DNA from 2 places in the Stenotrophomonas sp. 220_Sma genome. Region 1 is predicted to be linked to the other one. Evidence: predicted binding sites of a transcription regulator. Region 1 holds the regulator's gene; the other holds the start of a gene.

Region 1 (7,471 bases):
GAACAGCTCCAGCACGCCAGCCGGCGGCGGGTCCACCGGTACGCCGAACGCGCGGCTGAGCGAGGCGTGCGGATCGAGGTCGATCAACAGCACGCGATGGCCAAGTGCGGCCAGTCCGCGGCCGAGGGCGAGGGTGGTGGTGGTCTTGCCGACTCCGCCCTTCTGGTTGGCGACTGCCCAGATGCGCATCGGATTACTCCTTCATTGCCGGGGGAACGGCGGCGCCGACGCGGCTGCCAGCCGGCACCGGCGGCAACTTCACCGGTGCGATGGGGGAGGTGGGGGCGGTAGCCGGAGTTGCCGCGGCTTGTTCGGTATCGGTGTTCCGGGTGGCGCCGGTGGCTGCGTTCAGGCGCTGGCCGAGCGGGTCCACCGAGTGCGAGGTGTCGGCCAGGATGATGACCATCACCCGGCGGTTGCGGTTGCGGCCCTGCGCGCTGTCGTTCTCTTCGCGCGGGCGGAACTGGCCGTAGCCGACCATCGCCAGCCGCGACGGCTGCACGCCCTGGTCGGCGAACAGGTGCACCACGCTGGCCGCGCGCCCGGCCGACAGTTCCCAGTTCGACGGGAAGGTGGCGGTGGCGATCGGTACGTTGTCGGTGTGGCCTTCCACGCGCACGCTGTTGGGTACGTCGCGCAGGACCTCGGCCAGGCTGGCCAGGGTCTGCCGCGCATGCACGTCCAGCGCGGCCGAACCGGTGGGGAACAGGATGTCGCTGTTGATCTCGACTTCGATCCACAGCTCGGTGCGGCGCACGCTGATCATGCCGCGGTCGATCAGCGGCGCCAGTGCGGCGGTCAGGCGGTCCGCGATGCTGTTGAGCTGGCGCTCGGCGCGCGCGATCTGCTCCTGGTTGTGCACCGAAACAGGCATGCGCATCTGCGAGGCCATCGACGGCAGCAGGGTCGGGTCGTGCGACGGCGCAGGCGCCGAGGGCCCGATCTTGGTGCCGGACTTGATCACCGAGGGGCTGTCCCAGCCGCCACCCTGCACCTGCTTGTTGCCCACCTGTACCGGATTGATGGTGCGCGGCGCGCCCCCGAAGGCATCGGTCAGCGCGTCGGCCATGATCCGGTACTTGCCTTCGTTCACCGAGGAAATCGCGTACATGACCACGAAGAAGGCGAGCAGCAGCGTCATCAGGTCGGCATAGGGGATCGCCCATGCTTCGTGGTTGGCGTGCTCTTCGTGGTGCTTGCGGCGGGCCATGTCAGTGCAGGAAGCCGGAGAGGTTGGTTTCGATGTTGCGCGGGTTTTCGCCCTGGGCGATCGAGATCAGGCCTTCGATGACCATTTCGCGGTCGCGGGTGTTGTGCGAGATCACACTCTTGAGCTTGGCGGCCACCGGCAGGAACAGCAGGTTGGCCGAGGCGATGCCGTAGATGGTGGCGGTGAACGCGGCGGCGATGCCGTGGCCGAGCTTGCTCGGATCGGCCAGGTTCTTCATCACCGCGATCAGGCCAAGCACGGCACCGATGATGCCCAGCGTCGGTGCATAGATGCCCATCGCTTCGAAGACCTTGGCACCGGCCTGGTCCTGGTGTTCCTGGCTGCCCAGTTCGATTTCCAGCATGTGCCGCATCGATTCGGGTTCGACGCCGTCCACCAGCAGCTGCAGGCCCTTGCGCAGGAACGGGTCCTGCTGTGCTTCCACCTGCGATTCCAGGCCCAGCAGGCCCTGGCGGCGGGCGATGTTGCTCCACTCGACGATCTGCTGGATCAGTTCGCGGCGATCGCTGTGCGGCGGGCGCACGACCCAGCGCACGATCTTGAAGGCATGCTTGAACACCGCCGGCGAGGTGTGCAGCAGGATCGCGGCGACGGTGCCGACGATGACGATCACGAACGCCGCAGGCGACCACAACGACGCCAGGCCGGCGCCCTTGAGGATGCTGCCGCCGACCAGCGAGGCCAGGGCGAGAAAGAGTCCAATGAGGCTGAGTCTATCCATGGTTCCGGTATCGGCGTGTATGAATGGGACTTGAGACACCGGTAGATCGCGTACAGACGGTAGTCACAGTTTTCGGGGCGCCGGGCATGGCCCGGCGGGGGTCATCGCAGCCCGTCCACGTCCAGGATCAGCGCCATGCGACCATCGCCGATCAAGGTTGCACCGGCATAACCGCGCAGGCCGCGCAGCGCTTTCGGCAGCGGCTTGATGACCACTTCCTCACGCCCGCGTACCTGGTCCACGACCAGCCCGAAGCGCGCTTCGCCAGCCTGCAGCACCACGATGGTCAGCAGCGGCGAGGCGGCCGGCGTCACATCCAGCCACTGGCGCAGATCGACCAGCGGCAGCGTGTGCGAGCGGCGGTCGAGCACGGCACGGCCATCGAACCAGCCCAGCGAGGTGCGCGGCGCGTGCAGCACTTCCATCACGCGGGCCAGCGGCAGCGCATAGACGTCCTCGCCGGCCTGCACCAGCAGGGTCGGCAGGATCGCCAGGGTCAGCGGCACGCGGATCAGGAAGCGGCTGCCACGGCCCAGTTCCGACTGGATCTGGATCTGGCCGCTCAGTTCGCGGATGCGTGACTGCACCACGTCCATGCCGACGCCACGACCGGAGATGTCGGTGACCTGCTGCTTGGTCGAGAAGCCGGGCAGGAACACCAGGTGCAGGCACTCCTCGCTGCTCAGGCGCGCGGCGGCTTCCGGATCGATCAGGCCCTTCTCGCGCGCCTTGGCGCGCAGCTTTTCCGGGTCGATGCCGGCGCCATCGTCCTGTACCTCGATGCTGACGTAGTCGCCTTCCTGCTGTGCCGACAGGCGCACATGGCCCATCCGTGGCTTGCCCTGTGCCTCGCGCAGGTCGGGCATTTCCACGCCATGGTCGATGGCGTTGCGGACCAGGTGCACCAGCGGGTCGGCCAGCGCTTCGACCAGGTTGCGGTCGAGCTCGGTCTCGGCGCCGATCAGTTCCAGGTCCACTTCCTTCTTCAGCGAGCGGGCGACGTCGCGGGCAACCTTGGGGAAGCGCGAGAACACCTTGCCCACCGGCTGCATGCGGGTGCGCATCACTGCCGACTGCAGGCGGGCGGTGGCGATATCCAGAGTGGACACGGCCCGGTCCAGCTCTTCATCGCGCAGGCGTGCACGCAGGGTCTTGAGCCGATTGCGTGACAGCACCAGTTCGCCGATCAGGTTGACGATCGCGTCCAGGCGCTTGGTGTCCACGCGCACGGTATGTTCGGCCTCGGCCAGCGGCTTGGCGGCCGGCTTCGCCGCCGGTGCCGGTGCGGCGACCGGGCGCGGCGCTGCGATCGGTGCCGGTGCCACCACGGCCGCAGGCTTGGTGCCCGGTGCCGCGCCACCGTGCAACTGGTCGAGCAGGGCTTCGAACTCGTCTTCGCTGATCAGTCCGTCGTCGGCCTTCTTCGCTGGCGCGACCGCGGTCGGCGCGTTGCCACCATGCAGCTGGTCGAGCAGAGCCTCGAATTCGTCGTCGGTGATCAGGTCGCTGTCACCCGCGGTGGGTGCTGCGGCGGCGGCGGGTGCAGCCACGGCACCGCCGTGCACGTCGAACTGTGCGATCAGGTCCGGCGGCGCATAGCCCGGCTCGGTGCCGGAGGAAACCGCGTCCAGCATCGACTGCAGGTAGTCCAGCGATTGCTGGGCCGCGTCGAAGTGGTGGGCCTGCAGCACGGCCTGGCCGGCACGTGCGGCGCCCAGCGCCTCTTCAGCGGCATGGCACAGCTCGACCATGGCGGTGACGCCGAGGAAGCCGGCGCCGCCCTTGAGCGTGTGGTAGCCGCGGAACACCGCGTTGAGCTGGTCGCTGTCCTGCGGTGCCTGCTCCAGCGACACCAGCTGTTCGCCGAGGCGATCCAGGATTTCCTGTGCCTCGATGATGAAATCGGCAGTGATGTCGTCGGATACCGCGCTCATGCTTACAGCCCCAGATCCGACAACAGGTCGTCGGCGTCGTTCTGCGAGACCGCGTGGCGGTCCAGTCCCTTCAGTGCCGGCCCGGCCAGTTCCGGGTCGGTGCGATGCTGTTCCGGTGGCAGGCCGAGCGCGCCGAAGCCTTCGTGCACGCGGCGGACGATGCCGACCACGCGACGGATGATCTGCCCGGTCAGGTCCTGGTAGCTCTGGGTCAGGGCGATCTCGGTCAGGTTGTGGCGGATGCGCTCGAGCTGCGCGTCCTGGCCCGGCTGCAGGCCTTCGGCGCGCAGCTGTTCGGTCAGGCTGCGGCATTCCTCGGCCAGGTCCAGGGTGCGGTGCGTGGCCTGTTCGGTCATCGCCACCACGTGGTCCAGTCGCGCGCAGGCGTCGTCCAGTTCGCCGGCTTCGCTCGGCACGGTCGGCAGTTCGCCCAGCGCCTGTCCCAGCTCGCGGGCCAGCCGCGAGAGGCCGCTCATCATCGGCTGCGTGCGCAGCGCGACCAGCCCGTCGATGCGCTGCCGCCAGGCGGCCTCGTCACCGGATTCGAGCGCGTCCAGGGCCTCCTGCAGGCGCAGGGCGAGGGCGTTCTTGTCGACCGTGGTATCCATCAGGCGCTGGCCGCCAGGCGTTCGAAGATCTTGCCGAGCTTCTCTTCCAGCGTCTGCGCGGTGAACGGCTTGATGATGTAGCCGTTCACGCCGCTCTGGGCGGCTTCGATGATCTGCTCGCGCTTGGCTTCTGCCGTGACCATCAGCACCGGCAGGGTCTTCAGCTTGGCATCGGCACGGATGGCCTTGAGCAGCTCGATGCCGGTCATCACCGGCATGTTCCAGTCGGTGACCACGAAATCGAACGGCTGGCTCTGCAGCAGCGACAGCGCGGCATGCCCGTCCTCGGCTTCGGCGGTATTGGTGAAGCCCAGATCGCCCAGCAGGTTCTTGACGATTCGACGCATGGTCGAGAAGTCGTCGACGATCAGGATGCGCATGTTCTTGTTCAAAGCAGAATTCCTTTGTTGTTCATTCCGGACGGCCGGGGGCAGCCGCCTCGGGGATGTTCATTCTTCGAGGCCTGCGTCGGCAGCCTCGAACAGCTTCAGCCGGCCACGCAGGCGCAGTACCGCCTGGCCGTGGATCTGGCAGACCCGCGACTCGCTCACGCCGAGCACCGCGCCGATCTCCTTCAGGTTCAGTTCCTGCTCGTAGTACAGCGAGAGCACCAGTTGTTCGCGCTCGGGCAGGTGGCCGATGGCCTTGCCCAGCTCGCGACCGAACTCGCCGCGCTCCAGTACCTGCTGCGGGGTCGGCCCGCCCTGGGCGACGGTGTCCAGCTCGCCCTGGTCCTCGATGCGCGATTCCAGGCTCAGCACCTGGCCACGTGCAGCGTCTTCCATCAGCCGCAGGTACTCAGGCAGCGGCATCTCCATCGCGGCGGCCACTTCAGTGGCGCTGGCGGCACGGCCACTGCTCTGTTCCAGGCGGCGGATGGTGGCGGCGGCATCACGTGCACGGCGGTGCACCGAGCGCGGGACCCAGTCACCACGGCGGATCTCGTCGATCATCGAACCACGGATGCGGATCGAGGCGTAGGTCTCGAAAGAAGCACCCTGGTCGGCGTCATAGCTGCGCGAGGCTTCGATCAGTCCCATCATGCCGGCCTGGATCAGGTCGTCGACCTCGACGCTGGCTGGCAGGCGCGCGGCCAGGTGGTGGGCGATGCGCCGCACCAGGTCCGAATGCTGGGCGATGACTTCGTTCGCCGCCGAGCGCTGCACTTCCCTGTACTGGGCTGCGCCTTTCATGCCGTCACCCCACGCTGCTTGAGGATGCGTTCGAGGAAGAACTCGACGCCGCCACGCGGTTCGGTCGGCGCCTGCCAGCGCGCGGTACGGCGCGCGATCTCGGTGATCGCCAGCGCCGCCGGGCTGGACGGATAGGCCTTCACCACCGGCTGCTGGCGCTGCACCGACAGGCGCAGCCAATCGTCCTGCGGCACGCAGCCCAGGTAGTTCAGCGAGACATCGGCAAGGAACTTCTCGCAGACGCGGGTCAGCTTCTCGTACAGCACGCGGCCCTCGTTGGGGTCGCGCACCATGTTGGCCACCACCTGGATGCGGTCCACGCCACGCTCGCGCGACAGCACCTTGATCAGTGCGTAGGCGTCGGTGATCGAGGCCGGCTCGTCACAGACCACCACCACGGTGTCCTGTGCGGCCTGGCAGAAGGTCAGCACGCCATCGGTGATGCCCGCGGCAGTGTCCACCACCATGATGTCCAGCTCGCGCTCCAGCTCGGAGAACACGTTGACCAGGCCAACGTGCTCAGCCGGGGCCAGCTCGGCCATGTGGCGGCGGCCGGACGCGGCCGGGACCACCAGCACGCCGTTCGGGCCTTCGACGATGACGTCATCCAGCGTGCAGCGGCCGGCGACCAGGTCGGCCAGCGTAAAGGTGGGGTTCAGGCCCAGGATCACGTCGATGTTGGCCAGGCCGAGGTCGGCGTCCAGCAGCAGCGTGCGCTTGCCCATGCCGGCCAGCGCCACGGCCAGGTTGGCCGACACATTCGTCTTGCCCACGCCGCCCTTGCCGCCAGTGACCGCAATGGTGCGCACAGGGCCGAGCGGCTCGCTGCGGGTGGCCGACAGCGGGAAGGTCTTGGTCAGCTTGGCGTACTCACGCGACGGCATGGTTCAACTCCGGGTTGCAGGGCATATCGGCCGCGCGGCGCAAATCTTCAAGGCGAAGTACAAGATTGGCTGCACTGGCCCGGTGCAGGTCCTCCGGGACGTCCTGGCCATCGGTCACCCAGGTGATCGGCAGGGCATGATCCACGGCCACCGACAGGGCATTGCCGAAGCGGCCGGTCTCGTCCAGCTTGCTCAGTACCAGGCCCTGCAGGTTGGCGGCGCCGAAGCGGCGGACCACCTCGTCCATGTCGCCGAAGCTGGTGTTGGCCGGCAGCACCAGCAGGGTGCGGACCTGGCGCGCGGCACGCAGCCACTGCAGCTGGGCGGCCAGTGCGCGGTCGCGCGGGCCCAGGCCGGCGGTGTCGATCAGCACCAGCTTGTAGTCCTTCAGGCGTTCCAGCAGCTGGTCCAGGTCGGTGCCGCTGTTGGCCTCATGCACCGCGATGCCGAGCTGGCGGCCGTAGCCGTACAGCTGCTCGCGGGCACCGATGCGGGTGGTGTCGGTGGTGACCAGGGCCACGTCACGCGGCGCGTGCTTCTCGGCGAAGCGCGAGGCCAGCTTGGCGATGGTGGTGGTCTTGCCGGCGCCGGTCGGTCCGACCAGTGCGATCACGCCACCTTCTTCCAGCGGGTCGACCGGGGCGATCGGCAGCTTGCGCGAAATCAGCCCCAGCATCAGGCCGCGGCCTCGATGGGCCTCGGTCTCCAGCGGGATCTGCATGGCCACGTCGCGGGCCAGGCCGGCATCGAAGCCATACTCGTCCATCAGGTCCAGCGCGGTGGCGCGCACCGGGCAGCCGCGCAGGCGCTCGTCGGTGAAGCGGTTCATCTCGCGCTCGATCACATGGCGCATGCCGGCCACTTCCTGGCGCAGCTGGCGGATCTCGGCGTCGTCCTGGG
Region 2 (7,471 bases), 790 kb from region 1:
GGCATCGGTGGGCTGCGCCTGATCGCCTTCGCGCGTACGCCCGAAGCCGCGCAACCGGCGGGGGCCGACGCATGAGCGCACTGTGGCGCAGCCTGCGGCAGACCCTGATGGCGGTACTGTGCGACCGCTATGCGATCGTAGTGATGGTCGGCGCGGTGATCCTGTACTCGTTCTTCTACCCGGCCGCGTATCGCCACCAGGTGGCCGGCAACCTGCCGGTACTGGTGGTGGATGAAGACCACAGTGCCACCAGCCGCGAGCTGCTGCGAAAGCTCGACGCGTTGCGGGTCGCACGCGTGGTCGGGCAACCGGCGGACATCGACAGCGCGCGCCAGCAGCTGGAAGCCGGTCATGCCGAAGGCATCGTGCTGATCCCGGCCAACCTGGAGCGCGACATCCTGCGCGGCCATCCGGCCAAGCTGGTGCTGCTCGGCAACGGTGCCTACCTGGGCCGTGCCAGCTGGGTGCTGGGCAGCGTGGCCGATGCACTGGGTGCCTTCGGTCGTGACGCCGTGGTCGGCCAGGCCGCCTTCATGGGCGCGCCGCAGGCACCACCGGTGACCCTGGTGCAGCGCCCGCTGTACAACACCCAGGAAGGCTATGGCAGCGCCATCGTGCCGGGCGTGGCCGAGCTGATCGTGCACCAGACCCTGCTGATGGGCATCGGCGTCCTGCTCGGCGGCCGTCGTCTCGCGCTCGGCCGCCGCCTGCGCTTCGACCTGCCGACGTTGGCCGGCATGGCACTGGGCTTCGGCCTGATCGGCCTGTTCGGCCTGTTCTATTACGCCGGCTTCACCGCTTGGGTGCAGGACTATCCGCGCGGCGGCAACCCATTGGGCCAGCTGCTGGGCGGCACCTTGTTCATCGCCGCCACCGTGGCCTTCGGCCTGTTCGTCGGCAGCTTCTTCCGCACCCGCGAACGCGCCTTCCAGTACATCATCGCCACCTCGATCCCGCTGTTCTTCCTGGCCAACCTGTCGTGGCCGGCGGTGATGACGCCACCACCGCTGGTCTGGCTGGCGCAGCTTCTGCCGACCACCTCGGGCATCAACCTGATGGTGCGCCTGAACCAGATGGACGCCCGCCTGGCCGAAGTCAGCCACGAACTGATCACCCTCACCGTCCTGCTGCTGCTCTACGGCAGCCTCGCCAGCTGGCGCCTCCTCGCAAAAAAGGGGACGGAGGGGATTAAGTCGTAAACGGCAGATTGGGGGATTACGACTTAATCCCCTCCGTCCCCTTTTTCCGTAACGTTCGAGTACTGCGGCGTGGAAGGGGAAGCGGGGTCTGGCTGCGATCGATCAGCGGTAGACGCGTTCGCAGCGGCGTTCCACCACGCGGTCGCCGTTCTTCTGCTGGCTGTTGCCCTGGATCTGGCGACCGGCTGCACCACCTGCAACGGCGCCTGCCACGGTGGCCAGCTTCTTGCCGTTGCCGCCACCTACCTGGTTGCCGAGCAGGCCACCGATCACGGCGCCGGTAGCGGTACCCGTGATGCGGTTCGGATCGCGCGAGTTGCGCTGCACTTCCACGTTCTTGCAGACCACGCGGCTGCCGTCGTTGAACTTGCGTCCCTCATCGCGCGGGCCATAGGTCTGCGCGCCGGCCACCGACGAAGCTGCCAGCAGGGTGCCCAGCACAAGCAATCGGGTCGAGGTCTTCATGGCCATCTCCTGAGTTCCGGTATGGCGCCAGTGTCCTCCCGCGGTTGGCAACCGGAAGTGAAATGCGCGTGTCCGCCACTTCATCGGCCATGGCACGTTCAGGAAGAAAATCCGCGCCCATCGCGACCAGCCGTCGCGATGGGCGCCGTCTCCCTGCCGGCGTGCTGCCTTGCTAGAACTCTTCCCAGCCACCCGCATTGGCAGCCAGCGTCGGCTCGATCCGCGGCGACAGCACCGCGGGCCGGCGTACCGGCGCAACCGATGCCGCCACGGCTGCCAGCGCCGGGCGCACCGCGGCAGCAGCGGTCACCGCCCCCGTGCGGAACACCGAAACCGCCTCGGCCAGCAGGTTGGCCTGCTCCTCCATCGAGCGCGCTGCAGCACTGGCTTCTTCGACCAGCGCCGCATTCTGCTGCGTGGTCTCGTCCATCTGCACCACCGCCTGGTTGACCTGCTCGATACCCGAACTCTGTTCCTGCGAAGCGGCGGAGATGTCGGCCATGATGTCAGTCACGCGCTGCACCGAGGCCACGATCTCGCCCATCGTGGTGCCCGCCTGGCGGACCAGCGCCGAGCCATCGGCGACCTTGCCGACCGAATCCTCGATCAGCCCCTTGATCTCCTTGGCCGCACCCGCCGAGCGCTGCGCCAGCGTACGCACTTCGCTGGCCACCACTGCAAAGCCCCTGCCCTGTTCCCCGGCACGCGCAGCTTCGACCGCCGCGTTCAGCGCGAGGATATTGGTCTGGAAGGCGATGCCATCGATGACCGAGATGATTTCGGCGATCTTCTTCGACGATGCCTCGATGGCCGACATCGTGGTGACCACCTGGCCCACCACTTCACCGCCCTGCGAGGCGACACCATGCGCGCCGATGGCCAATTGGTTGGCCTGCCGTGCATGCTCGGCATTCTGCTTCACGGTGGAGGTCAGTTCCTCCATCGATGCTGCCGTTTCTTCCAGGTTCGCCGCCTGCTGTTCGGTACGCCGCGACAGGTCGGTGTTGCCCGAAGCGATTTCACCTGCGGCCAGATTGATGCTGGAGGCGCTGGCCTGGATGCGACCGACGATCTGCTTGAGCTGGTCGACCGTGGCGTTGCAGTCATCACGCATGCGCGCGAACACCCCATGGAAGTCGCCCTGCATGCGCACGGTCAGGTCGCCGCGCGAGATCGCCTGCAGCAGGGTCGACACCTGCACCAGGTTCTCGTCGGTGGTCTGCATCAGGCGATTGAGCCCGGCCACCATGTCGCGGAAATCGTAGGCGAAGCGGTCTTCATCGCCGCGCAGGCTGAAGTCACCGGCCGCTGCAGCGGTTGCCAACCGGCGGATCTCGCTGTTGATCGCCGACAGGCTGGACTTGGTTTCGTCCATCGCCTGGGTGATCGCCGCCTTCTCGCCCGGCAGCGGGTCCATGTCCACCGACAGATCGCCGCGTGCGTAGTGTTTCATCACCTCGATCAGCCGGTTCTGTACCTGCACGTGCGATCCAACCAGCGCATTGGTCTCATGCACCATGCGCCCGTAGTCACCGGGGAACGCGCTCTCGTCCATGCGGTAGCTGAGGCTGCCGGCATCGTGCTGGCGGGCCAGCTCCCCCTGTGCCGCCATCACCGACTGCAGCTGTGCCTGCATGCGCTGCATCGACTTCAGCAGCTGGGTCACCTCGTCGTTGCCGGTGGCGTCGATGCTGCTGTCCAGGCGGCCACTGGCGATGCCGTCGGCCAGCTTCACCGCTCCTTCCAGCGGGCGGGTCAGGCTGCGGGTGATCGCCCAGGCCGCCAACGTCCCCAGCAACAGGCTCAGTGCCCCGAACGCGATCGACAGCGTGCCGGTCCACGATTCGGTTGCGCGGTACTCTTCGCGGCTGCGTTCGGTCAGTGCTTCCTGGTGGCGCAGCAGGGCCGAAATGGATTCATTCCAGGCCGTTGCCAATCCGTGCTCGGCCAGCAGCTCCTTCGCTGCACCATCGAAATCCCCCGCCTTCATGCGCTCATGCAATTGCTGGGTTGATGCATCGGTGGCCTTGCGGGCCGCCTCGATGCGCGCGACCAGGGTATCGCCGGTAGCGTCACGCGGAATCTTGATGTACTTGGCCCAGATACCGTCATAGGTCCGCGACAACTCCTGGGCACGCTGGTAATCCTTGTCGAACTCGTCACCCCGCTTGATCACCATCAGGCGACGATGCATCAGCACCGCGTTGTTGGTATCAAGCATGTCATTCAACAGGCGCATCTTCACCATGTTGACGTCCACCACTTTCTCGAACTGGGCGGATTTCAGCTGATTCCCATACAGCACCAGGCCGACGATGGCCATGATGAACAGCAGCAGCAGACCGAAGCCGGCGCCAAGCCGGGATCCCACACGGAGATTACGTAAGGCAAGCATCTCAATTCCCTTGATCGTGGCCGTACGTTCGATGGCGGCGCAGCGGAGGGAAACTTTACGGGACTTTATATATGGACCGATCCAAATATATGGAACTGTGCAGGCAGTCAGAAAATGCGGCGACCGATAATGGCGCCATATCCTTATCGAATACCGCTGACACGCCAGCGCCCGATGAAAATCACGCAGGATTAACACCATAATAACGCCCCCCATCCAGGGCGGCCCGGATTATCTGCGCCGGACACAACCGTCGCCCCGGAGGGCTACAGTCTGCAGATGACACGGATCCTGCACATCGAAGGCGCGTCCATCAACGACATCGCCAGCCTCTACGTGGAAATCAATCGTGTATTCATGGCCGACGAAGACTGGCAGCTGGGCGCAAGCCTGGACGCGCTTGATGACCTGCTGCACGGGGGCTACGGCGCGCTCGCCGGTCATGCCACCGCCACGGTGGTGTGGCGCGACATCGCCCACAGCCGCGAGGCACTGGGCCGCGAGACCACGCGCGCCTGGCTGCAGTCGAAACTCGATCAGGGCGGCAGGTTCAACGGTCCGGCCATCCACGCTCAGTTGACGGCACTGTCACTTGGCCAGGGACAGACCTACTTCGAGATCGTCATGGAGATCTTCGGCAGCCATCCGCAGATCACCCTGGTGCCAGGCTGAGCACTCTGCAGCAACCAGCCGCATCAACTCAAAGCTTGGCCAGGGCCTCGCCCAGCCGGCGTGGGAACGCCACTTCGCTGGCCAGGTGCCATGCGCGTGCATTGGCGCCCAGCCGGGTCCACTCGGCCTCGTCCATCGCCAGCGCACGCTCGACGGCCTGTTCCAGCGCCTTCTCATCCACATGCCAGGTCCTGGACAGATGGCAGGGCGCGCCCTCGTGCGCGGCAACCAGGATGCCGCGGCTGTCGTCGATCATCTGGTTCATCGGCGCGCCATCGCAGGTGATCACCACCGCCCCGCAGCTCATCGCTTCCACCAGGTAATGGCCCCAGCCTTCGGTCTGCGACAGGCACAGGTGGAACGCATGTTCGTTCTGCAGGCGCTGCACCTCCTGGTCGGGCAGGCGCTCGCGGACGATCCGCAGGTTCGCGGCCCCGCCCTCATCTTCGTCCGAAGGGCCGCCGCGCAGGATGGTCAGCAAGGGCCACTCCGGATGGCGCTTCCAGACCTCGACCAGCGTTGCCGTGCCCTTCATGCGACTGGTACCAGCTGCATGCAGGAAGCTGCGCGGTCTGCGCGGCACCGCCGGGTCGTAGCGGTCACGGCTGCAGAAACCGACTTCCAGCGCGCGCATGCCCAGCGCATTGAAGATGCGCGTAGCGTCTTCGGTCTTGGTCAACAACGCATCGAACCGCGGCAGGATCCGCAGGCTGCGTGCGGACACCCATTCCGGATTCGGAATCAACAGATTGACCTCGGCCAGTCCGAAGCTTGCCGGCCGGACATGCTCCAGCGAGATGTTGATGTCGAACCGGGCCGGCGTGCGCCCCAGGCTCAGCCACGAGGCCAGCAGCCTGCGCAGGCGCATCCCGCGGAGCTTCCAGGCCCCCCCATTGCGCACCGCGTCCAGACGGCTGACCGTCACCGTGTGCCCGAGCTGCTGCAACGAGCGCTCGATCACCTGGATGTCATGGGACAGGCCACGCTGGTTGTCGGCGGCCAGCAGGTGGATATGCGCCATCAGGAGGGACTCCCTGGCCGGCGCAGGTCGCGCGCAGGCAAGGCGGTCGCCAGCATGAAGCCCAGCACCAGGTAGAAATAGAACGAATGCGGCATCGCCCGGTAGAACACGTTGTCCGTGAACGCCGACAGCGCATAGACGATGACCACGGCAAGTCCGGCGGTGGCGATCATCGCGGTGATGTCGTCGGCGTGGCCGAGGCGCCGCACGAAATGAATGCCGGGCAGGATGAAGACCAGCAGCATGATCAGCAGCAACGGCACGCCACCGGTCACCGCCGCTTCCAGGTACTCGTTGTGCGGGTGGTTGTAGCGGAAGATCGACTCGGACACCTCGCCGCGGGCGATGCCCTCACGTGCATAGGTACCGAACTGGTTCAGGCCCACCCCCGCCACGGGATGCTCGGCGAAGGCGTCGACCGCCACGCCCCACATGGCGATGCGCTCACGGACCGAGCCGACCTCGTTTTCCTGGTTGAAACCGGAGATCTCGCCACTGACCTCACCGAAGCGCTGGATCACCTCATGGTTCAGCACCGAGGTGGCACCGACCACGCCAATGACCAGGGCACCGACGAAGGCCAGTGCCCCCCGCCAGCGCCGGGTGCGCCGGACGTGCACCGCAATCACCATCAGCATGGCGGGAATGAACGCCAGGATCGGCCCGCGGCTCTGCGCCAGGATCGAACCGTAGACGCCAACGGCGATGGCCACGCCGTGCAGCCAGCGTTCGGCCGGATGCACATTGGGCTGGATCAACCGGATGACCGAGAACAACGCCATGCACAGCGTCACCATGGTGAACTCGATGGCCGTCCATTCGCCGCCACTGAAACCGTGCGCGCGTTCAAGGCCCATCACGTGGTGCTGCACGATGCACGACCCGCCGAAGACCAGGGTGGACACGGCGAAGATCTTCCAGATCAGGCGCCAGTCCAGCGCAGTGGCGAACACGGCAGCGGTACCCAGGTAGAGCAGTGTCTGCGCCGGCAGATCCAGCTCGTTCCAGCGCAGCCCGTGCCAGAGGATGCTGTAGAAGGCATAGGCCAGGCGCAGGAAGCAGACGATCACGATGAACCGGGCGATGCGGTAGCGCAGGCGGACATCGGGCTGGCGGCGGATCAGGACCACGCCGGTGACCAGCAGGGCCAGCAGCAGCACCGCCTTCAGCAAGGTGTAGGGTGCGGAGCCGGCAAGCGGAACGATGGCGACCAGGATGCTCAGCAGGACGGTACGCCAGGTGTAACGAGGTTCGGCGGCCATGCAGGCTGCAGTCATGCTTGTTCTTTCCATCAACGCCCGCCCGGGGGATAAGTCGCCCCGGTTTCCATGGAGGCCGCTTGGCGGAAATCGCCGGGGCTGACACTACCGTGGGCCCCTGGGGAAATCAACCAAAGTGCCGGCGCAGGGGCGCAGGCGTTGGCACACGGACAGCCCCCGGGCCCAGCGCGGGTGCCGCGGATCATCGACCGCCCCAGGTCGCTACACTAATGGCCTCTCCGGCCATGCCTGCGCGTGGCCACGCCCCGACGCCCTGCCAAGACGCGAAACGCCCCAAGTGACTGATACGAAAGACAACACCAGCAACGCCAAGGCGTCCAAGGAACACACCCCGCTGATGAAGCAGTTCTTCGCGGCCAAGTCCGATTACCCGGACCTGCTGCTGTTCTTCCGCATGGGTGACTTCTACGAACTGTTCTATGACGACGCCCGCAAGGCG

The links. The regulator FliA, encoded in region 1, starts transcription of late flagellar genes. The targets are predictions, from matches to a motif close to TAAAGTTTNNCNNNCNNNGGCCGATAA.
Region 2: the regulator FliA is predicted to act here: its motif matches at 4,091-4,117, upstream of ACZLIB_RS06710 (methyl-accepting chemotaxis protein).

What each region holds. Positions count from the first base shown of each region.
Region 1 is NZ_CM151348.1:2,195,422-2,202,892, forward strand. It holds gene ACZLIB_RS10310 (ParA family protein) at 1-189, opposite strand, end outside; gene motD (flagellar motor protein MotD) at 194-1,210, opposite strand; gene ACZLIB_RS10320 (flagellar motor protein) at 1,212-1,952, opposite strand; gene ACZLIB_RS10325 (chemotaxis protein CheA) at 2,054-3,886, opposite strand; gene ACZLIB_RS10330 (protein phosphatase CheZ) at 3,889-4,494, opposite strand; gene cheY (chemotaxis response regulator CheY) at 4,494-4,886, opposite strand; gene ACZLIB_RS10340 (RNA polymerase sigma factor FliA) at 4,944-5,687, opposite strand; gene ACZLIB_RS10345 (MinD/ParA family ATP-binding protein) at 5,684-6,571, opposite strand; gene flhF (flagellar biosynthesis GTPase FlhF) at 6,558-7,471, opposite strand, start outside.
Region 2 is NZ_CM151348.1:1,408,846-1,416,316, reverse strand. It holds gene ACZLIB_RS06725 (ABC transporter permease) at 1-75, shown strand, start outside; gene ACZLIB_RS06720 (ABC transporter permease) at 72-1,199, shown strand; gene ACZLIB_RS06715 (glycine zipper 2TM domain-containing protein) at 1,302-1,670, opposite strand; gene ACZLIB_RS06710 (methyl-accepting chemotaxis protein) at 1,837-4,059, opposite strand; gene ACZLIB_RS06705 (barstar family protein) at 4,339-4,731, shown strand; gene ACZLIB_RS06700 (glycosyltransferase) at 4,760-5,752, opposite strand; gene ACZLIB_RS06695 (O-antigen ligase family protein) at 5,752-7,029, opposite strand; gene mutS (DNA mismatch repair protein MutS) at 7,370-7,471, shown strand, end outside.